DNA from 3 places in the Glutamicibacter sp. V16R2B1 genome. Region 1 is predicted to be linked to each of the others. Evidence: riboswitches for the same ligand, from Rfam matches in the RefSeq annotation. Region 1 holds a riboswitch; each other region holds the start of a gene.

What was found. Region 1 has a riboswitch for S-adenosylmethionine ahead of FDN03_RS06545 (bifunctional o-acetylhomoserine/o-acetylserine sulfhydrylase). Riboswitches for the same ligand answer to the same signal wherever they lie in the genome.
Region 2: linked by a shared signal. The riboswitch ahead of FDN03_RS10015 (flavin reductase family protein) and the one ahead of FDN03_RS06545 (bifunctional o-acetylhomoserine/o-acetylserine sulfhydrylase) in region 1 are both predicted to bind S-adenosylmethionine.
Region 3: linked by a shared signal. The riboswitch ahead of FDN03_RS04465 (ABC transporter ATP-binding protein) and the one ahead of FDN03_RS06545 (bifunctional o-acetylhomoserine/o-acetylserine sulfhydrylase) in region 1 are both predicted to bind S-adenosylmethionine.

Annotation. Positions count from the first base shown of each region.
Region 1 covers NZ_VATX01000010.1:32,190-39,558, forward strand. The annotation lists gene FDN03_RS06535 (glycosyltransferase 87 family protein) at 1-784, opposite strand, end outside; gene FDN03_RS06540 (homoserine O-acetyltransferase) at 948-2,078, opposite strand; gene FDN03_RS06545 (bifunctional o-acetylhomoserine/o-acetylserine sulfhydrylase) at 2,083-3,429, opposite strand; SAM riboswitch class IV at 3,519-3,638, opposite strand; gene FDN03_RS06550 (VOC family protein) at 3,828-4,472, shown strand; gene FDN03_RS06555 (CPBP family intramembrane glutamic endopeptidase) at 4,579-5,349, opposite strand; gene FDN03_RS06560 (aminoglycoside phosphotransferase family protein) at 5,474-6,325, shown strand; gene FDN03_RS06565 (DeoR/GlpR family DNA-binding transcription regulator) at 6,365-7,147, opposite strand; gene FDN03_RS06570 (carbohydrate ABC transporter permease) at 7,282-7,369, opposite strand, start outside.
Region 2 covers NZ_VATX01000014.1:73,720-81,088, forward strand. The annotation lists gene FDN03_RS10005 (PQQ-dependent sugar dehydrogenase) at 1-698, opposite strand, end outside; gene FDN03_RS10010 (acyl--CoA ligase family protein) at 774-2,384, opposite strand; SAM riboswitch class IV at 2,681-2,798, shown strand; gene FDN03_RS10015 (flavin reductase family protein) at 2,907-3,407, shown strand; gene dnaB (replicative DNA helicase) at 4,047-5,411, shown strand; gene FDN03_RS10025 (ZIP family zinc transporter) at 5,781-6,518, shown strand; gene FDN03_RS10030 (GNAT family N-acetyltransferase) at 6,532-6,864, opposite strand; gene FDN03_RS10035 (pirin family protein) at 6,921-7,369, opposite strand, start outside.
Region 3 covers NZ_VATX01000007.1:69,587-76,955, forward strand. The annotation lists gene ggt (gamma-glutamyltransferase) at 1-122, shown strand, start outside; gene FDN03_RS04455 (LLM class flavin-dependent oxidoreductase) at 214-1,617, opposite strand; gene FDN03_RS04460 (acyl-CoA dehydrogenase family protein) at 1,663-3,003, opposite strand; SAM riboswitch class I at 3,019-3,108, opposite strand; SAM riboswitch class I at 3,373-3,483, shown strand; gene FDN03_RS04465 (ABC transporter ATP-binding protein) at 3,489-4,316, shown strand; gene FDN03_RS04470 (aliphatic sulfonate ABC transporter substrate-binding protein) at 4,408-5,421, shown strand; gene FDN03_RS04475 (ABC transporter permease) at 5,425-6,249, shown strand; gene acs (acetate--CoA ligase) at 6,282-7,369, shown strand, end outside.

The DNA of each region.
Region 1 (7,369 bases):
ACATCGCGGCCGGGTCCCCGACCCGGGTGGCCGATTCCAGCAGCGAGGACCAGAACGTCATCGACTCGCCTCCGGCCACCAGCCAGCCGATGGCGATGGTGGCGGCGAACCCGCCGGCCATCCCGAACAGCGACCGCAGATCCCGGCGGGCCAGGAAGATCAGCCCGAATGCCAGGGGCGTGAGCTTGATCCCGGCGGCCACCCCGATCAGCACCCCGCGCGGCAGCCAGCGGCCCGGGCGCACCACGTCGATCACGATCAACGCCATGATCATCGCGTTGATCTGCCCGAAGTCCAGGCTGTCCCGCCAGGGCCCGCTCACCCCGATCAGCGTGATGGCCAGCAGCACCGCCAGGCCGCGGCGGAGCTGGGTGTGGGCGAACCAGCCCAGCGCCCCGTGGCGGTGCATGTAGCCGACCGCCAAGAGCGCGGCCCCCACCAGGCACAGCAGCGTGGTGGCGGTGATCAGCACCATGCCCAGCGTCGCGGGCAGCAGCGCGAAGGGCAGGAACAAGGCGGCGGCGAACGGCGGGTAGGTGAACGGCAGGCCCCGGGTGCCCAGCTCCTGCGGCATCGGGTCATACAAGGAACGCTCGTTCAGCCCGGCGAACAGCACCTTCGCCCCTTCGCGGTACACCCGGAAGTCCAGCCCGTACAGCGGGGAGGCCAGCAGCACGATCCCCAGCGCGGCGGCCAGGCCCAGCAGGAACCAGGGCCGGCGGAACAGGGACAGCCACTGGCGCGGCGTGATGGAGGCTTGAAATCCAGGATTCTCTAAAGGCACCCGATAAGTCTATGGGGGTCCGCCCCCGCGGTGGGCCGCCCACCGCGGGGACGGCACCGCCGCCGCACGATCCGGGCCCTTTAACGCAGTGCGCGCCGGGACATCCACCGCATACTGGTGGATGTCCCGGCGCGCGCAAAAAAGCTGCTGCGTCGCAGGGCGGCTAGGCGAACACGCGCTCGGCCAGCACCCCGGCCAGCTGCACCGCGTCGGTCAGGAACCCGTCGTGGCCGATCGGCGAGTCGATGTAGTGCACCGGCGCGGCGCCGGGAATCAGCGCGGCCAGCTGCTCGGACTGCTCGGGCAGGTAGAGCCGGTCGCTGCGCACCGCGGCGATCACCGTGTTCACCCCGGCCAGCCGGGCCAGGGCGTGCTCCAGCGAGCCGAACCCGCGGGCCACGTCGTGGCTCATCAGCGCCTCGGTGAGCACCAGGTAGCTGTTCGCGTCAAAACGCCGGGACAGCTTGGCCGCCTGGTGGTCCAGGTAGCTTTCGACCATGTAGCGTCCGCGCGGCCAGCTGGCCGATCCCAGCGGGTCCTCCTGGCCCTGCCCCCTGCGTCCGAAGCGCTGCTGCAGCTCGGCCTCGGAACGGTAGGTGACGTGCGCCAGGCGCCGGGCCACCCCGAGCCCGGCGTCCGGCGCCCGCCCGGTGTGGTAGTAGTCCCCATTGGCGAAGTGCGGGTCCAGCCGGATCGATTCGCTTTGCACCTGGGCGAAGGCGATCTGTTCGGCGCTGGCCTGCGCGCAGGCGGCCATCACCACCAGGTTGCGCACCCGGTGCGGGTAGAGCACGGCCCACTCCAGGGCCCGTGCCCCGCCCATCGACCCGCCGATCACCGCGTGCCAGGTCTCGATCCCCAGCGCGTCGGCCAGCCGGGCCTCCAGGTGCACCGAGTCCTTGATGGTGGTGAACGGGAAACGCGAACCCCAGGCCCGCCCGTTGGCGTCCAGGCTGCCCGGCCCGGTGCTGCCGTTGCAGCCGCCGACGATGTTCGCCGCCACCACGTGGTAGCGGTTGGTGTCGATCGGCTTGCCGGGGCCCACGAAGTCCTCCCACCAGCCGTCGAAGTCCGAGTCCCCGCGGCTGACGTGGGCATCGCCGGTCAGCGCGTGGGTGATCAGCACCGCGTTGGAGCCCTGTGCGTCCAGTTCCCCCCAGGTTTCGTAGGCCAGCTCCACCTGCGGCAGGTAGCCGCCGGTTTCAAAGCCATACTCCCCCACCGCCGCTCGGCGCCTCATGCCGTGCACGGCGGTGCGGGTGGCCGGCCGCCCGGTCCTTGCGATCGCAGTCATCGGCTTAGCGCGCTTCGGCCAGGGTCTCGTCGGTCTGGCGGGCGGCCACGGCCGCGAAGCCCAGTTCCAGGTCGGCCAGGATGTCCTTGACGTTCTCCAGCCCCACGCTCAGGCGCACCAGCCCCGGACGCACCCCCGCGGCCAGCTGCTCGGCGTCGCTGAGCTGGGCGTGGGTGGTGGAGGCCGGGTGCACCACCAGGGAGCGCACGTCCCCCAGGTTGGCCACGTTCGAATGCAGCACCAGCGCATCGGCGAACGCCTGGCCGGCCGCGGCCCCGCCGGCCACGTCGAAGGAGACGATCGCGCCCACCCCGTTCGGCCCGTACTTGCGTCCGCGTTCGTACCACGGGGAGGAGGGCAGCCCGGCGTAGGAGACCTGCTGCACCTGCGGGTGCGCCTCCAGCCAGCGGGCCACCTGGACCGCGTTGGCCACGTGGCGCTCCATGCGCAGGGACAGGGTTTCCAGGCCCTGGGCGATCAAGAACGCGTTGAAGGGGGACACGGCCGAACCCAGGTCGCGCAGCAGCTGCACCCGCGCCTTGAGGATGTAGGCCAGGTTCGCCCCCAGTGCGCCGTCCACGCCCAGGTCGCGGGCGAAGACCAGGTTGTTGTAGGACTCATCCGGGGTGTTGAAGCCCGGGAACTTCTGCGGGTCGGCCCCGAAGTCGAAGTTGCCCGAATCCACGATCACCCCGGCGATCGCGGTGCCGTGCCCGCCCAGGTACTTCGTGGCCGAGTGGATGACGATGTCCGCGCCGGACTCGATCGGGCGGATCAGGTAGGGGGTGGACAGGGTGTTGTCCACCAGCAGCGGCACGCCGGCCGCGTGGGCGATGTCCGCGATCGCCGCAATGTCCAGCACGTCCTGGCGCGGGTTGGAGACCACCTCGCCGAACAGCGCCTTGGTGTTCGGGCGGATCGCGGCGCGCCACCCCTGCAGGTCGTCCGGGTCGGCCACGAAGCTGACCTCGATTCCCAGCTTGCGCAGCGTGTGCTTGAACAGGTTCTGGGTGCCCCCGTAGAGGCTGGGGCTGGCCACGATGTGGTCCCCCGCCTCGGCCAGGTTCAGGATCGCGAACGTGGTGGCCGCCTGCCCGGAGGCCAGCAGCAGGGCGCCCACCCCGCCCTCCAGGCTGGCGATCCGGTTCTCCACCGCCTCCTGGGTGGGGTTGCCGATGCGGGTGTAGATCGGACCCAGGTCCTGCAGCGCAAAGCGCTCGGCCGCGGTCTGCGCGGTGGGGAATTCGAAGGACGTGGTCTGGTAGATCGGCAGGGCCCGGGCCCCGGTGTGCGGGTCCGGGCTTTGCCCGGCGTGGATCTGACGGGTCTCGAATGACCAGTTTTCGCTCATGGTTTTCCTCCCATAGTTCGTTGACTATTCGGGGGTACACCACTGAAATTCACCCTAAGAGGCCGGTGGCCGGTGAGTTCTCAGGGTGTAACCCGCGCTTGTCCTTGGCACACCTAGGTGTGCAGGGCCAGGTCTTCACCCGGGGCACCCCACCGCGGTTGGAGGGTTGCCGCCCAGCAAGCCGGGGCTCGTAGCTGGGACTCATGACCTGCCACCAGTGTGCCGCAGGCGCGGCGGACGATGCAATCGGCGCTGCGTCCGCGGCGTCGCAATCGGTCACACAACAGCGCACCCCTTGCGCCGCACTTGGCACGTTCGGGCCGGAACGTCAACACCTGGAGAAATAATTAGGCGACCCTAAGTCGAGACTTGGATCACAAAAATGGCATGATGATCGCATGATGAGGCTAGATCACGTTTCGTATGCATGTGGCCCCGATGGGCTGATGGAAACCGCCGAACGCATCTCCCAGACCCTGGGCCTGGAGTTCGTCAAGGGTGGGATCCACCCACGATTCGGAACTCGCAATGTAATTTTTCCGCTGCAGCACAACCAGTACCTGGAAGTCGTCGAGGTGCTGGACCACCCGGCAAGCCTCAAGGCCCCCTTCGGGCAGGCCGTGCGCGCCCGCTCCGAACTGGGCGGGGGATGGATGGGCTGGTGCGTGTCCCTGGATGAGATGGGCCAGGCCGAGCAACGGCTGGGCCGCCAGGCCGTGCCGGGCAACCGCAAGTTCCCCGACGGGCGCGAACTGACCTGGCAGCAGATCGGCATCAAGGGCCTGATCGCCGACCCGCAGGTGCCCTACCTGCTGCGCTGGGACGACGGCACCGAGGACCTGCACCCTTCCCGCGCCCTGGACCCGGTGGGCTTCATCGATGAGATCACCATCGCCGGCTCCCGCGACCGGGTGCTGGAGTGGCTGGGCAAGCCCGATGAGGTGCAGCTGGGCGAGGTCACCATGAGCTACCAGTCCCCCAACGGGACCCCGGGCATCCTCTCGGTCACCTTCCAGACCCCCAAGGGCGAGGTCGTGCTGTAGCCAAGGACGCACGGATATAGGGGCAGGGCGTGAACCGCGAGGGTTCGCCCCCTGCCCCTGATCCGTTAACCCGCCGGCGCCGCGGCGCAAAGGCCGGGCGGCCGGCTCAGCCGCCGATCCCGATCGCCGGACCGATCAGCGCGAAGCCCACAAAGCCCACCGCGTCGAGCAGGAAGTGCGCGATCACCAGCGGCATCACCCGCCCCCACCGCAGGTACACCCAACCGAACACGGCGCCCATCACCGCGTTGCCGATGAACGGCCCGAATCCCTGGTACAGGTGGTAGCTGCCGCGCAGCAGCGCCGACCCCAGAAGCAGCGCCCAGGGGGCGATCTTCAGCGCCCGGCCGTGGGCGAAGAGGAAGGCCAGCATGAGCACCTCCTCCAGCACCGCGTGGCGGGCCGCGGACAGCAGCAGCACCGGCACCGTCCACCAATACCCCTCCAGGTTCGCCACCGACAGCGCGGTGGTCAGCCCCAGCGCCCGCCCCACCGCGTACAGGCCCAGGGTGCCCAGCCCCATCGCCAGGAACAAGCCGGCGCCCCAGGCCGCGTCTCGGCCGGGCCGGCGCAAATCGAACCCCACCTGCCGCGGCCCGAGCCCCAGACTGCGCGCCATGAAGTACAGCGCCAGCGCCACCGGCACCAGGGCGAAGGCGATGTCCAGCAGCTGGTAGGTCAGATCGAACCAGGGCCGGGCGCTGAGCGGGTTGTTCATCGAGGTGGTCTGCTCACCCAGCGGCGCGCGGGTCACCTTGTCCAGGAAGCTGACGATCGAATACACCGCGCTTTGGCCCAGCGACAGCGCCAGCACCAAAAAGATCTCGAATTTCAGCGGCCCCGCCTGCCGCGGGCCGTCTGCCAGATTGCTTTGCACCCCTTGATCCTATGCGTGCCCGCTGTGCCTGGGCTGAAGCACCGCGGTGGCTGCGATAGCGTTGGAACCGCTCGGCCCGCAGGTCCGGGCGCCGCCCCGCCCACCACATACCAAGGGAGAACCCGTGAGTCGAGCCGCCACCGATGCCGAGCTGGCCCTGGCCCGGCGCCTGGCCCCGCAGCTGTCCTGGCAAGGGGCCCGGGTGGAGGAAGGCGGGCAGTTCCACCGGGTGCTGCTGGGCAACGAGCAGGCGGTGATCCGCATGGCCCGCACCCCGCAGGCCAGCGCGGCCATGCCCCGCAGCGTGGCCCTGCACCGGGCCGTCTCCGAACGCCTTGCCTGGCAGGTGCCCACCGCGCTGGGCCCGATCGCCACTGACGCGCAAGGGCTGGCGGCGGTGGCGATGCGCTACATTCCCGGCACCGCGCACCCACCGCACCGGGGCGATGCGTGCATCCTGCGCCGGGTGGTCGATGCCCTGGCCGAGGTAGAGCTCGACACGCTGCGCCCGCTGCTGGCCGAACCGTTCGCGTTCGGCGGGCCGTGGACCACCGAGCGCCGCCAGGCCAGCCACGATGCGCTGCCGCTCGAGCTGCGCCCGGCGGCCCTCACCCTGTGGGAGCAGCTGCCCGAACTGGCCCAGGTGCCCCCGGGCCTGGTGCACGGGGACCTGGCCGGGCACAACATGCACTGGGTCGACGGGGAGCTGATTGGGATCCTGGACTGGGACCTGGCCGCGGCCTGGGACCCGGCGCTGAACACCGCCTACTTGTGCCTGTGGCACGGCCAGGACCTGATCGACCAGGTCGCTCCGGATCCCGGGCAGGCCCGCCGGGCCAGGATCTGGCTGGGGCTGATGAGCCTGGAGCGCTTCAGCGACGCCATTGCGCGCACCGATCATCCGCGGCTGGACAAGCTGCTGCGCAAAATCGGCCCGCGCCTGCGCATGGCGGCGGCCGCCGCCGCACGCGGCTAGGCCCCACGCCGGGCGGTGCGCCGCGCAGCGGGCGGCACCCTAGGCGGTGAGCACCTTCAGCCCGGCCGCATCCAGGGCCGCAAGCTGGCCGGCATCCAGCTGCCGGTCGGTGATCATGCCGGTGAGGTTAGCGGTGTCCAGGATGACAAAGGAGCGGGTGCCCACCTTGGAGGAGTCCAGCACCAGGTAGCTGTCCCGGGACTGGGCGACCATCAGCTCGTTGACCGCCGCCTCCATCTCATCCGAGACCATCGGCCCCAGCCGCGGGTCCAGCCCGTTGACCCCCACGAAGCACAAATCCATGGTGATCTTGCCCAGCGCCGCCTGCGCCATCGGCCCGACCAGTTCATAGGACCGGGCATTGAGCACCCCGCCGGTGACCATCACCCGGATGTGCGGGCGCACCGCCAGCAGCCCGGCAATGTTCACGGCGTTGGTCACCACCGTCAGGGTGATGCGCCCCGGCTCCCCGATCAGGTCCTGGCGCATCCCCAGCTCGTGGGCGATCGCCTTGGTGGTGGTCCCGCCCGAAAGCCCAACCACCATGTCCGGGCGCACCATCGCCGCCGCCGCCCGGGCGATCTGCGCCTTCTCATCGTCGCGCGAATCGTTCTGGTAGCGGGCGGGCAGGTCGTAGGCCACGGTGCTGGAGACCGCCCCGCCGTGGGTGCGGGTGAGCAGGGAGGCCGCCGCCAGCGAATCCAGGTCACGCCGGGCGGTGGCCGCGGATACCCCCAGCTGCTCCACGATCTGCTCAACATCGATCTTCCCGTGCCGGGCCAGCAAATCCAGCACGTGGTTCAGCCGCTCCTCGCGCTTCATTCTCCCTGGTTCCTCCTGCCGCCCTGCCTGCGATCGGGCGCCGCCTGCCGCCCCCGGCGGGGACACGCGCCCGTTGATTAAGTCAACACCGCACCGGCGCCAACTGCCAAAAGCGCGGCGCCGCGCCGGTCACGCTACTTCACGGCACCGGCCGCCAACCCGCCGATCAGCCGCTTTTCAATCAACGCGAACAGGATGATCACCGGCACGATCGCCACGATC
Region 2 (7,369 bases), on a different contig from region 1:
CCGTCCCAGGCCAGGCCCTGCACGTTGCGGTGGCCCAGGCTGTAGACGGCCGAACCGGGGAACGGGTTGTCCGCAGGGATGCCGCCATCGGGTTCCAGGCGCAGGATCTTGCCGCCCAGGCTCTCGGGGTCCTGCGCGGCGTCCGGCTGCGCGGCGTCCCCGACCCCGGCGTAGAGCTTGCCATCCGGCCCGAAGGCGATCCGCCCGCCATTGTGGATCCCGGCGGCGGGCAGCTCATCGATGACCGTCCGCTGCTGCCCCAGGCGCAGCGAGCCGGGCTTACCGTGCAGCGTGAAACGCTGGATCCGGTTGCCGGTGGCCCCGGTCGAATACGCGTAGAGCTGGTCCGGTTCGGCGAACGCGAGCCCCAGCAGCCCGCCCTCACCGCCCAAGCGCACCCCCGGCACGGTACCCACCGTGCGCTGGCGCCCGGCGGTGTCGACCTCCAGAATCCGGGCGGTGTCCCGTTCACTGACCAGCGTCGTGTCCATGGCCCGGCAGATCGACCACGGGGCCTGCAGGTTCCGGGTGATGACCGTGACCTCCGCGCGGTGCGCGGGGGAGGGCCCGGTGGGCCCGCTGGCGGTGGGGCTGGCGCCGCTCTGCGGGGCGGCCGGCGGGATTGGCGCCGGGCCGCTGCAGGCGACCAGCAGCAGGCAAAGGGCGGCCAGCGGGTACCAGCAGTGTCGGCCTCGCATGCTGCCCTCCTCAACCCCGGGGAGCAACAGCGTAGCAAGCCAGGCGCCGGCACGTCAGCCCACCGCGCGCCGGGTTTAGCGCGTGGTGGCCGCGGAGGGCAGCGGCAGGGTGCGCAGCACGTTCTTTTGCACCTTGCCCGTGGAGGTGCGGGGCAAATCCTGCGGGAAAACGATGGTGCGCGGCACCTTGAACCCGGCCAGCTGTTCGCGAGCGTGGGCGATCAGGGCCGCCTCATCCACCTGTGAGCCGCTGGCCCGGACGACGTAGGCGATGGGGCGTTCGCCCCACTTCTCATCCGCGATGCCCACCACCGCCACATCCAGCACCTGCGGGTGGCTGGCCAGCACCTGCTCGACCTCCACGGTGGAAATGTTCTCCCCGCCGGAGATGATGATGTCCTTGGCCCGGTCGCGCAGCTGGATGTAGCCGTCCGGGTGCATCACGCCCAGGTCCCCGGTGTGGAACCAGCCCCCGGCGAAGGCCTGTTCAGTGGCCGGCTCGTCCTTGTAGTAGCCGATCATCACGTTGTTGCCGCGCAGCACGATTTCGCCCATGCTCTGTCCGTCGGCCGGCACGTCGTTCATGTCCAGGTCCACTACGCGGGCGGACTCCGCGGTCACCATGCCCACCCCCTGCCGGGAGAGCTTGGCGGCCCGCTGCTCGGCGTCCAGCTCATCCCAGTGCTGCTGGTACTCGCAGATCGTGTACGGGCCGTAGACCTCGGTCAACCCGTAGACGTGCACCACCTCGATGCCCAGCCGGTGCAGCTTGCCAATGATGGCCGGTGACGGGGGAGCGCCGGCGGTGGTGATGCGCAGCGGCTGGCCCACACGGTGGGCCCGGGGCGCGTCGGCGATGATCGAGCACACGGTTGGTGCCCCGCACAGGTGGGTGGTGCCCAGCTGGTCGATGGCATCCCAGACGGCGTCCTCGCGCACCGCCCGCAGGCACAGGTGGGTGCCGCCGGCGGCGGTTACCGCCCAGGGCGTGCACCAGCCGTTGCAGTGGAACATCGGCAGCGTCCACAGGTAGCGGGTGTGCACGTCCATTTGCTGGTGGAACGCCTCACCCAGCGCGTTCAGATAGGTGCCGCGGTGTGAATACAGCACCCCCTTGGGCTTGCCGGTGGTCCCGGAGGTGTAGTTCAGGCAGATCGGGGCCCGCTCGTCGCCCACCGTATAGGGCAGGCGGCCGGCGGGGGCGTGGCGCAGCAGGTCCTCCAGCACCGCGTCGACCGGCACCTGGGGGCGCGGGCCGGTGTACTGGTCGTCGGTGACCTCGATCAGCGCCTCCAGGCTCGCCACCTCCTGGCGCAGCCGTGCGGTGTTGCCCAGCAGCTCGGTGTCCGCCAACAGCAGCCGGGCCTCGGCGTGCGACAAGATGTACTGCAGCTCGTGGGCGGCCAGGCGGGTGTTCAGGGCAACGAGGATGCCGCCGGCCAGCGGGACCGCGTAGTGGGCGGCCAGCATTTCCGGGGTGTTCGGGGCCAGCACCGCGACCCGGTCGCCCGGGGAAATGCGTTGGGCCAGCACCTGGGCCAGCCGCTGGACGCGCTCCTCGAACTGGGCCCAGGTGTAGCTGCGCGAACCGTGAATCACCGCGGTTTTCTCCGGGTAGACCTCCACGGAGCGTTCCAGGAAGCGCAGGGGAGTCAATTCTGAGTGGTTGGCCAGCAACGATGCCATGGGGGCTCCTCGGGGTCGGTAACTATCCGGCCCTGCGCTGTGACGCAGGGCACCTCGCAAGACATCGTGGCATGAAACTGAACCCCAGACAAAGAAACTGCGTGCCATTGCGCTCAACGGCGCCCGCGGGGCGACCAGCGTAGGAGGCGGTGTCCGTTGGTGAGCTGCGTCGGGCGAAATTATCGGCGGCGAGCGTAGCGGAAGGAGGGGGCGGACGAAACAATATGTCGAAGATTGCGGTATAAGACAGGAAATGTTTGACGTTACGCCGCGACGGGCCATAGTGTCGTAGACAGAATCAAGAGCGTCAGCTGACAAGCCCTGGCTAGCTGGCCGGCAACCCTCTAAACGGTAGTGGGGTGCTCCAGGTGAGGATTCGGTTCCGCGCGCCACCGCGTGGAACAAGTACCGCACACCGAGGCGTAAAACCTTCGAATCCACAGTGCAGCAGCTTGGCCCTGCGGCGCTATGGGCATTCGACCGTCGCCGACCACGGTGGGCCTGATGCTAAGGATACGAATCATGTCATTGAATCAGGATCTCGACCCGTTGACCCTGCGCAAGGTCTTCGCCCAGCACCCCTCGGGCGTCGCGGCGTTGTGCGCCGAAATCGATGGCGTCAAGACCGGAATTGTTGCCTCCTCGTTTACCGTTGGGGTCTCCCTGGATCCGGCGCTGGTGATGTTCGCCGTGCAGAAGACCTCCAACACCTGGCCGAAGCTGCGGCGGGCACAGCGTATCGGGGTCTCGGTGCTCAGCAGCCGCAACGAGGGGGTCTGCGCCCAGATCGCCTCGAAGAAGGGTGACCGCTTCGCCGGGCTGCACACCCACATCACCGAGCAGCAGGCGTTGTTCATCGAGGAATCCACCCTCTGGCTCGATACCTCCATCTACAACGAGGTTGAAGCCGGGGACCACTGGGTCGTCCTGCTGCAGGTGCACGGCCACCAGGCCTCGGCGCACACCCCGTCGATCTTCCATGATTCCGCCTTCCACACCCTCAAGGTGCCGGCCCTGGTCTAATGGCAGGGCGGCATCGATGAATCCCACTGCGTCGTACGCCGCGGTGGGATTCATTGCGTTAACCGCTTCAAACCGGGTTGCGTGTCAGGCGCAGTGCACAGTCCCGAGATGAGGCAGGCCGGGGATCTGTGGACGAAGCCCCGCATCCGAAGGACCTTAATGGGTGGTCCTGCGATGAGTAGCGAGTTTTTAGATCTGAAGTAATCCACAAAGCTTTCCACAGCGTTGTGGATTGGGGGTGGATAACCGTGGTTGACGCCTCCACGCCCCCGAATTGTGGGCTTTCCGGCTGTGGAAAAGATCCAAAACCCACAATGCCGCGGAGGAAAATTTATTTTTTATCCACACGTGTGAAAACCTAAACAACCAAGTCAATGAGGTATTAGTTGCGTTTAAGTGGGGAAATCCACAGCGTTCTCCCCAGTTCCTGCACACCCCCTTCCACAGATAGCTGCCGCTTGTCCACAGATCCTGTGGATAAGTGAGTTTACGCCCTTACATAAGAGGCCTACTGTTGGCTCTGGAACTGAAATATCCACAAGTTTCCCCAGCGCCCCCAAACTGTCGGGGCCCGATGGAACGATACGAGGTGGACGGTGAACCGGTCGCCGAGTTCCCGGTGGGTAGAAGGGGATTTGAATGTCTATTGCCAGCGCTGAGCAGGCCTACGAGAACCGCGACTCCGAGGCGGGGCGTACGCCGCCGCAGGACATCGCCGCGGAAATGTCGGTTCTGGGCGGCATGATGCTCTCCAAGGACGCGATCGCCGATGTCATTGAGGTGGTCCGCGGCAACGACTTCTACCGTCCGGCCCATGAATCGATCTATGAGGCCATCATTGATCTCTACGGACGGGGCGAACCGGCTGATGCCGTCACCGTTTCGGACCTGCTGACCAAGCGGGGCGAAATCGTCCGGGTGGGCGGTGCCGCATACCTGCACAACCTCATCCAGTCCGTGCCCACCGCCGCGAACGCCGGTTACTACGCCGAGATCGTGCGCGAACGCGCCGTGCTGCGCCGCCTGGTCGACGCCGGGACCCGGATCGTGCAGATGGGCTACTCCCCGGACGGGGACGTGGACGCCATCGTCAACGAGGCGCAGGCCGAGGTCTACAAGGTTGCGGAGAATCGCTCGAGCGAAGACTATGTCCGGCTCAGCGAGATCATCGAGGGCACCGTCGATGAGATCGAAAATGCGGCCAACGCCGGTGACGGCATCACCGGTGTCCCCACCGGCTTTTACGAGTTTGATGAGTTGACCCAGGGCCTGCAGGGCGGGCAGATGATCATCATCGCCGCGCGTCCGGCCGTGGGCAAGTCGACCTTCGCCCTGGACTTTGCGCGTTCGGCGGCAATCAAGAACAACATGGCCACCGTGTTCTTCTCCCTGGAAATGGGGCGCAATGAAATCGCGATGCGTCTGCTCTCCGCGGAGGCCTCGATCCAGTTGCAGGACCTGCGCAAGGGGTCGGTGGAGGATGCCCAGTGGACCAAGATCGCCACCACCATGGGACGGTTGAATGAGGCTCCGCTATTCATTGACGACTCCCCGAACATGTCGATGATGGAGATCCGCGCCAAGTGCCGCCGCCTGAAGCAGCGCAACGAGCTGAAGATGATCGTGCTGGACTACCTGCAGCTGATGAGCTCGGGCAAGCGCGTTGAATCACGCCAGCAGGAAGTCTCGGAGTTCTCCCGTAACCTGAAGCTGCTGGCCAAGGAGCTCGATGTCCCGCTCATCGCGCTCTCGCAGCTGAACCGTGGTTCGGAACAGCGTACGGACAAGAAGCCGATGGTCTCGGACCTGCGTGAATCCGGCTCGATTGAGCAGGATGCGGACATGGTGATCCTGCTGCACCGCGAGGACGTGTACGACAAGGAAAATCGTCCCGGAGAGGCCGACGTGATTGTGGCCAAGCACCGCAACGGTCCCACCAAGACCATTACCGTCGCCTTCCAGGGCCACTACTCCCGGTTCAGCAACATGCAAAGCGAAGGGTAGGGGCAACCCCTGGCTTGACCCGAGCCACGGTAGGACAAATCCCGAAGGCGCATCCGACTCCAGCCAGAGGGCCGGCAGCCCGCAGGTGAAGACGCAGGTAACGGCAGAGATCAACGCCAAAAGCACCACGGTTGTCTTTAAATCGAGCTACTACACGCCGTTATCGGGGCGGCGAGTCGGCGAAGCAGAGATTGTCCAGAGTCTTGGTCCTCACTGGCACCTGGGCAGGAGCGAGTCCGATTTCTGCATCCACGGGCAGCACGATGCGGCAGACCCGATCGGGGTGATGTCAGGGCCTTGAATGCAGGGCTGTGTTTTTGGGCTGATCCCGCTCAGCCCGGGCATCCAGGCACCGCTATAGTGGGTGCCATGATCCAGAGCCTTCAAGCCCTGCTGTGGGGCACCGTGGCCGGTTCGGCCCTGCTGTTGGGGGCCGGGGCGGCCTGGTGGCTGCGCATTCCGCGGATCTGGGTTTGCGCGATCATGGCCTTCGGCTCAGGGGTGCTGATCAGTGCGCTGAGCTTTGAGCTGGTGTTGGAGGCCTACCAGCAGGGCGGCCTGGCGGCCAGCGTCGCCGGGGTGCTCGCCGGCGCGGGGCTCTACTTCGGCGCCAATCGGCTGCTGGCCTGGCTGACGGCGCGACGCCACGCCAGCACCCCGCGGACCCAGGACTCCTCCGGCACCGCAATCGCCGTCGGAGCGCTGATTGACGGGATTCCCGAATCGGTGGCCCTGGGCCTGGGAGTCGTGGCCGGAGCGGGAATCAACCCCACCATGCTCGCGGCCATCTTCATCTCCAACATCCCCGAGGGACTGGCCAGCACCGCGGACATGAAGCAGGCCCGCCGCCCGGGCCGCGCCGTGCTGGCGCTGTGGGGCGCAATCGCGGTGGCCAGCGGACTGGCCGCCTTCATCGGTGCCATCGCGCTGGCACAGATGCCCGCCGAGGTGCTGGCGTTCGCCACCGCGGTCGCGGCCGGCGGCATCCTGACCATGATCGCGGACACCATGATCCCCGAGGCGTACGCGGTCGACCACGACTACACCGGGCTGCTGGTCACCCTCGGGTTCCTCAGCGCCTTCACCCTGCACGCGGTCGGCGGGTAGGCCGCCGTCCCGGTTAGGCCTTGGGCAGGATCTGCAGGTGGTGCGGGCGCGGCGGGACCACGTCCGGCTCGAACTCCTGGTGCTTGCCCACATACTTCTTGATGTACGGGCAGACCGGGACGATCTTCATCCCGGCCGAGACCGTGTCTTCCAGGGCGAAGGCCGCCAGCTTCGAGGCCAGGCCCTGGCCGCTGTACTCTTCATCGACCACGGTGTGGAAGAAGATCCGCTCCACCCCGTTCTCACCCTGGTAGTCGCGGTAGTGGGCGGCGCCGATGTGCTTGCCCGCATCGTCAAGGACGTAGCGGTCGCGTTCGGGCAGTGCCTGCGGGACGATCTGGCTCATGGTGCTCCTTGTGTCGCTGGGTTGTCGGATGATGGAAAATCGGTTGGCCGGTGGCGCTACACCGGCGGGTTTTCGCGCGGACGCAGCCGCACGGTGGGCAGGGTGGGGGCCGGCAGCGCGGCCGGGGTGTCCTTGGGGAAGGGGCCGAAGCGGTCCTCGGAGGCGTCCCCGGGCTCGGCGCCGATCTCCGCCTGGTACTGCTGACGGAAGGCGACCACCTCCTCATGGGTGCGGCCCACGAAGTTCCACCACATCAGGATCTGCTCGTTCAGCGGCTCCCCGCCGATGATGATGACCCGCACCGGGTCCTGCCCGGCCTGGATGCGCAGTTCGCCGGTGCCCCGCCCCAGATAGCCCAGGTCGCGGTGGCCCAGTTCCTGGCCGTTCACGGTGGGGGCGCCGGTGTCCACCATGACCCCGTGCTCGTGCCCCTCGGGCACCTCAATGCACAGTGAGGCCCCCGCCTGAAGGGTCAGCTCCGCGCCGGTCAGCGGCGTGTACACGC
Region 3 (7,369 bases), on a different contig from region 1:
CGGTGGCGGCCGTGGAGATCGGCCCGCGGGGCAAGCTGACCGCCGCGGCCGAACCGACCCGGCGCGGGGGCGGCTCGGCGATGGTGGTGAAGCAGCTGAAGGGACACAAGAAGCACAAGTAGCTCCCGCGCATCCACACCGAAGGCGGCGCGGCCGCGGAAAGACCAGTGACGGGTTTTTCCGCGGCCGCGCCGCCCTGTTCACCGCTGGCCGCTAGCGGGCGGCAGCCAGGCGGTTGGCGATCTTGTACTGGGCGGCGCGGTGGGTGTCCTTGACCCGGTCGCCGGCACCGAAGAGCTTGTTGCGCAGCGAGCCTTCGGCATACTCGGTCTTGTAGGCGCCGCGGGCCTGCAGTTCGGGAACCACATACTCGACGATGTCCTCAAAGGTTCCCGGGGTGATCGCGTAGGCGAGGTTGAACCCGTCCACGTCGGTGTAGTCCACCCAGTCGATCAGCTTCTCGGCCACCTCGGCGCCCGAACCGACGGTGATCGGGCCGAAACCGCCCACGCCGACCCACTCGGCCAGCTGCCGGATGGTCCACGGTGAGCCCTCGTCGCCGCTGGCCTTCTGGAAGGTCTCCACGGAAGACTGGATCGCGTTGGACTTCACGTTCGAGCCGATCACGTCGTCCGGGTCGTAGGCCGAGAGGTCCACCCCCATCCACCCGGAGATCAGCACCAGTGCCCCCTCGACGTCAGCGTAGGACTTGTAGTCCTCGTACTTCGCCTGCGCGGTGGCCGAGTCCTGGCCGGTGATGATGGTCTGCATGGCGAAGATCTTGATGTCGTAGCGGTCCCGGCCGGCGGCCTCGGCGGCGTCACGGATCTTGGTGACGGTGGCCTTGAGCATTTCCCGGGTCGGCGAGGTGACGAAGACGGCCTCGGCGTTCTCGGCCGCGAACTTCACCCCGCGGCTGGAGGCCCCGGCCTGGTAGATCACCGGGGTGCGCTGGGTGCTCGGTTCGGTGATGGCGATGCCCGGAACCTTGAAGTACTTGCCCTCATGGTTGATCGGGTGCACCTGCTCCGGGTTGGTGTAGATGCCGCTGACCTTGTCGGCCTTGACCGCGTCATCTTCCCAGGAGCCCTCCAGCAGCTTGTACACCACTTCCAGGTACTCATCGGCGTGGTCGTAGCGTTCGTCGTGCTCCATCTGGTCTTCCTGGCCCATGTTGCGCGCGGCGGAGGGCAGGTAGCCGGTGACCACGTTCCAGCCGACCCGGCCCCCGGTGAGGTGGTCCAGGGTGGCCAGGCGGCGGGCGAACGGGTACGGGTGCTCGTAGGCGGTGCCCGCGGTGATGCCGAAGCCGAGGTTCTCGGTGACCGCGGCCATGGCGGAGACCAGCAGAATCGGGTCGTTGACCGGGGCCTGGGCGCCGGTGCGCAGCGGGGATTCGTTGGTGCCGTTGTAGACGTCATAGGTGCCCAGCACATCGGCGATGAACAGCCCGTCGAACTTGCCCTTTTCCAGCACCTTGGCCAGGTGGGTCCAGTAGCCCAGGGTGTTGTAGCTTGCGGCTTGGTCCTGCGGGTGGCGCCAGAGTCCGGGCGACTGGTGGGCGACGCAGTTCATGTCAAAGGCGTTGAACAGGATTTCGCGGGGTGTGCGGCTCATGGCGGTCCTTCTTTCGGGGGTTTGATTCGATGGTGGCGGGCGGGACTAGCGGAAGCTGACCTGGCCCGGGGCGGGGACGTCCCCGGTGGCGTTCAGCCGCACCGGGGGCACCGCGTTGATCTCGTAGTCGCCCACGATGCGGGATTTGTAGATGGCGGGGTTGTGGGTGGCGATGGTGCGGGCGTTGCGCCAGTGCCGGTCCATGTTGCAGCTGGCCTTGGTGGCCGAGGCGCCCAGCGGGTCAAAGAGCTTGCTGGTCACCCCGATGGTCAGCGGCTGGGTGACCGATTGGGCGCGGTTGGCGGCCAACTCGCACACCGCATAGCGTTCGGCGGGGCTCAGGTTGGCGTCGGCCAGGGCGGCCTCGACCTCCAGCACGGCGCCCATCACCACCGACTCGATGGCGAAGACCTCGGCCGAGACCTCCCCCACGACCTGCAGGACCTGCGGTTCGTGGCGGACCGGGACCCCGGTGCCGGTGCTGAAGCTGCGGGTGCGCAGCTGGACCGAGGAGCGCAGGTCATTCAGCGCCGCGCGGGCCACGCCGGCCTGCACGGCCAGCAGCACCAGCTGGAAGACCGCCGATTCGGTGTCGTTCTCATGCTGCGGGATGAAGCTGTCCACCGGGACCCGCTCGAACGTGGTGGTGCCGGTGCCCGTCAGCTGCTGGCCGAACCCGTCCCAGTCATCCAGGATCCGCACCCCGGAATGCTGGGTGGCCACGACGGCGATCTGCCGACCGGGCAGCTGCGGGTGGGCCACGGCCACCATGGTCCAGTCGGCAAAGATGGTCCCGGTGCAGTAGTACTTCTCCCCGGTGACGAACCAGCGGCCCTCGTGCTCGGTGGCCGTGGTGTTCAGGCTGCCCAGCCGGTTGCCGCCGCGTTCGGTGTAGGCGTTGCCCACAATGTGCCCGGCTGAGATCCGCTCCAGCCATTTGGCCTGCAGCGACTGGTCCTCGAAGGCCAGCACGTCTTCGACGAAGGCCAGGTGGGCACGCCAGAGCTGGGCGATGTGGGAGTCGGCTTCGGCCAGTTCAATCAGCAGGCGGAAGACATCGGACATGCGGGCACCGTACCCGCCGCGGTCCACCGGGACGCGCAGGGCCCCGAAGCGTTCCCGGTTCAGCAGCCCCACTTGCTCAAAGGGCAGGATGCGCTCCCGGTCCCGGTGGGCCGCGCCCTCGGCGATTTGCGCGAAGACCGGTCGGAAGGTGGCGGCCAGGCGTTCATATTGTTCGTCGGCCCCAGGCCCCGGGGTGATCTTCAGCAGCTGCCGCTCGGGCAGCTGCTCGGGGTGCTGGTCCAGGTCCACGGCGTTGCCGGCAGGGGCCTGGGCAGGGTCGGACAGCGCGTTGAAGTCCGGTTGGGGTTCGCCGAATGACATGCAAGAGCCTCAATTCTTCCATCGGTCCTGGCGGTAGCACCGGCCCGCATGGGGTGGTTGCTGCGGCGTCGTGGAGCCAGATCTCTCGGCCGCTCTGGATGGTTCATCTCATTTGTACCGGCGGTGACGAAGCCGGCTCAAGGCTTGGCGTCATATTTCGGGGCATGAAGCGCAGATGACGTCGAACGCCCGGATCGCGCGAATGGGCAGGACGTTACAGCCTGACCCCGTCAAGCGGCAGAATGATGCAGAATCCACAAGGGATCAAAGAAATACCAGAATTACCGGCCCCAGAAACGTATGCTTCGAAGATTCGTCACATTACGAACGATTTGCCTTCCATCCGTTCGGGACGATTACATGGTGGCGTAACCATCCCGAGCGGCCGAGAGATCTGGCTCGTTGACGCCGCAGCAACCACCATGACGGGGAGAAGGCCTCTTCCTGCATGGACGGTGCTAACGCCAGAAGCGATGGAGATGACAATGAGTACTGTCCTTGTGTCGCCCACACCCGTGGCGCCATCCACTGCCCGATCGGTTCAGTTCCACAACCTGGGGCGTTCGTTCACCGCAGGACGGCAGACCCGCACGGTCCTGTCGGGCATCGACCTGCAGATCACCGCCGGTCAGGTGGTGGCCATCCTGGGCGCCAGCGGCTGCGGCAAGTCCACACTGCTGCGCACCGTCAGCGGCCTGGATCACCCCAGTGTCGGCCAGGTCCGCATTGGCGGCCACGCCGTGGAGGGAATCGATGACCGCTGTGCGGTGGCGTTCCAGGAACCCCGGTTGCTGCCGTGGCGGACGGTGCGCCAGAACATCGCCCTGGGCCTGTCTCCGCAGCTGACAGCCCAGGCCGGCCGCGAGCTGATCGCCGAGCTGCTGGAACTGACCGAACTCACCCACGCGGCGGAACTTCGTCCGCGCGAGATTTCCGGGGGCATGGCCCAGCGCGTTTCACTGGCCCGCGCCCTGGCACGGCGCCCCGGGGTCCTGCTGCTGGACGAACCGTTCGGCGCGCTGGATGCCCTGACCCGCCTGAAAATGCAGGATCTGCTGCTGGAGATCCACCGTTCGTTCCCGACCACGGTGCTGATGGTCACCCATGACGTGGACGAGGCCCTGAGCCTGGCCGACCGCGTCATTGTCCTGGGGCACCGGCGGCCGAACGCGGAGCAGAAGCAGAACGGGGCCGGGGTCATCGAGGACCTGACCCTGAACTCCCCCAGGCCCCGCAACCGGACGGGTTCCGGATTCACCACCCAGCGCGCGCATCTGCTGCAGCTGCTCGGTGTCAACCCGTCGGGCCATTAACCCCCGCGCCGCGTCGCCTTCCTGCCCACCCCTCCCCCTTGCGTCCGGGCCTCCTCCCGTGCGCCGCCGAACCCACCCGCTAAGGATTCCCATGTCAAAATTCACCCTGTCCCGCCGTTGCGCATTCACCTTCGCCGCCGTCGCATTGGCCGCGAGCAGCCTCAGCGGCTGCGCCGGGGAGAACGCCGCTGCCGGTGAGACCCTGACCCTCGACTATGCGACCTACAACCCCCTGAGCCTGGTGCTGAAGGAAAAGGGATGGCTGGAGGATGCGCTGGCCGACGACGGCATCAGCGTCGAATGGATCCAGTCGGCCGGGTCAAACAAGGCCAACGAGGCACTGCGTGCGGACGCCATCGACGTGGGCTCCACCGCCGGATCCGCCGCCCTGCTGGCCCGCTCCAACGGTTCCCCGATCAAGACGATCGCGTTGTACTCGCAGCCCGAATGGTCAGCACTGGTCGTGGGCAAGGATTCACCGGTTTCCTCGGTCGCCGACCTGAAGGGCAAGCAGGTCGCGGCCACCAAGGGCACCGACCCCTACTTCTTCCTGCTGCAGGCCCTGCAGGAGGCGGGATTGGGGGAAAAGGACATCACGTTGCAGAACGTGCAGCACGCCGACGGGCGCACCGCTTTGGCCAACGGCTCGGTGGATGCCTGGAGCGGACTGGACCCGATCATGGCGTCCGCCGAACAGGACGGGGCACGCCTGCTGTACCGCAACCTGGACTTCAACACCTATGGGGCGCTCAACGCCCGTGAGGACTTCCTCAAGGACAGCCCGGAAGTGGCGCAGACCGTGGTTGACGCCTATGAGAAGGCGCGCCAGTGGGCCGGCAGCCACCCGGAGGAAACCGCACAGATCCTGGCCGATGTCGCCGGACTGGACGCTCAGGTCGCCGACACGGTCATCTCCGAGCGATCCAACCTCGACGTGGCGGCGGTCCCGGGCGAGAAGTTCGTTCAGGTGCTGGGCAACATTGGGCCGGTGTTTGTCGACAGCGGCGATGTGAAGAGCCAAGCCGAGGTGGACGCCGCACTGGACACCCTGGTTGACGACCAGTTTGCCCGGCAGGCCGATGCCTCACAGATTGCGGGTGAATAGGCGATGACCGCTCCTGTTGACCAGCAGCCGGCCACCACACAAGCCGATGCCCCGCGCGCCGGGCTGCTCGCCGCACTGCTGGGGCTCCCGCACTGGCTGGTGGGCCTGGTTGTCCCCGCCCTGGTCCTGGTGGCGTGGCAGTTGGCCACGACAAGCGGACTGGTGCCCTCCTATGCGCTGCCTACCCCGGCCTCCGTCATCACCGCCGCCGTTGACCTGCTGGAGCGCGGTGAGCTGTGGACCCACATAGGCATCTCCGCCCAGCGGGTCCTGTTGGGCTTTGCCGCCGGTTCGCTGCTGGGCCTGGTCTTCGGTGCCCTGGTGGGACTATCGAAGCTGGCCGATGCCCTGCTGAGCCTGAGCATCGGGGCGCTGCGCGCGGTCCCGTCACTGGCCTGGGTTCCGCTGCTGGTGCTGTGGATGAAGATGGGTGAGGACTCCAAGGTCACCCTGATCATCATCGGCGCCTTCTTCCCGGTCTTCACCACCGTCTCCCTGGCGCTGCGCCACGTGGATCCCCAGCTGGTGGAGGCGGCCCGCTCCTTTGGCTACCGGGGCCTGCGCCTGCTGCGCACCGTTCAGCTGCCGGCCGTGGTTCCCGCGATCTTCTCCGGGCTGCGCCTGGCCCTGGCCCAGGCATGGCTGTTCCTGGTGGCGGCCGAACTGCTCGGCGCCTCCATGGGCCTGGGGTTCCTGCTCACCGATTCCCAAAACAATGGGCGCATTGACCGCCTGATCCTGACCATCATCTTGCTGGCGATCTTCGGCAAACTCACCGATGCCCTGCTGTCCATCGCCGAACGCAAGGCCATTGCCCGCTGGGCCTAGGGCCCGCGACCACGTGTAAAGGATTTTCTTCGATGACAACCATCGACCTGACCTCCGAGGAAAGCACCGACGAAGCCACCCGCCAGCGCTTCTGGGATGAAGCGGCGAACCTGCTGGACTGGGACACCCGATGGCACACCACCTCCCGGATCGTTGCCGCCGACCCCGCCGCCGAACGCGGCCCGCAGATTTCCTGGTACCTGGGCGGCACGCTGAACGCCGCCGTGAACTGCGCGGACCGTCATGTGGCGGCCGGCCGCGGTGAGAAGGTGGCCCTGTACTTCGAGGGGGAACCCGGGGACCGGGAGACCGTCACCTACCGGGAACTGGCCGAACGGGTATGCCAGGCCGCGAACGCGCTGACCGAACTGGGGATCGGGAAGGGTGACCGGGTGGTCATCTACCTGCCGGTGCTGGTGGAGACGGTGGTCATCACCCTGGCCTGCGCCCGCATTGGCGCGATCCACTCCCTGGTTTTCGGCGGGTTCTCCGCCGCGGCCCTGAAGTTCCGGGTCGAGGACACCGCAGCGAAGCTGCTGGTCACCACGGACGGCCAGTTTCGCCGCGGCGCCGCCGTCCCGGTCAAGGACAACGCGGACGCGGCGGTGGCCGGGGAGAACAACATTGAGAACGTGCTGGTGATCCGGCGCACCGGGTGCGACATCGCCTGGACCGAGGGACGGGACGTGTGGTGGCACGAGCTGGTGGACAGCCAGCCCACCGAACACCAGGCCCAGGCCTTTGACGCCGAAACCCCGCTGTTCATCATGTACACCTCCGGGACCACCGGCAAGCCCAAGGGGCTGGTGCACACCACCGGCGGCTACCTGACCCAGGCCGCCTACAGCCACAACCTGTTGTTCGCGAACCCGGACCCGGCGCTGCGCGAGCTGGACGTGCACTGGTGCACGGCGGACCTGGCCTGGGTCACCGCCCACACCTACGAAATCTATGGTCCGCTGGCCAACGGGGTCACCCAGGTGATCTACGAGGGGGTGCCCAACGCCCCGCACCCGGGACGGCATTTTGAGATCATCGAACGCTACAAGGTCACCAGCTACTACACGGCCCCCACCCTGGTGCGTTCGCTCATGGGCTGGTTCCCCGACGGCATCCCGGC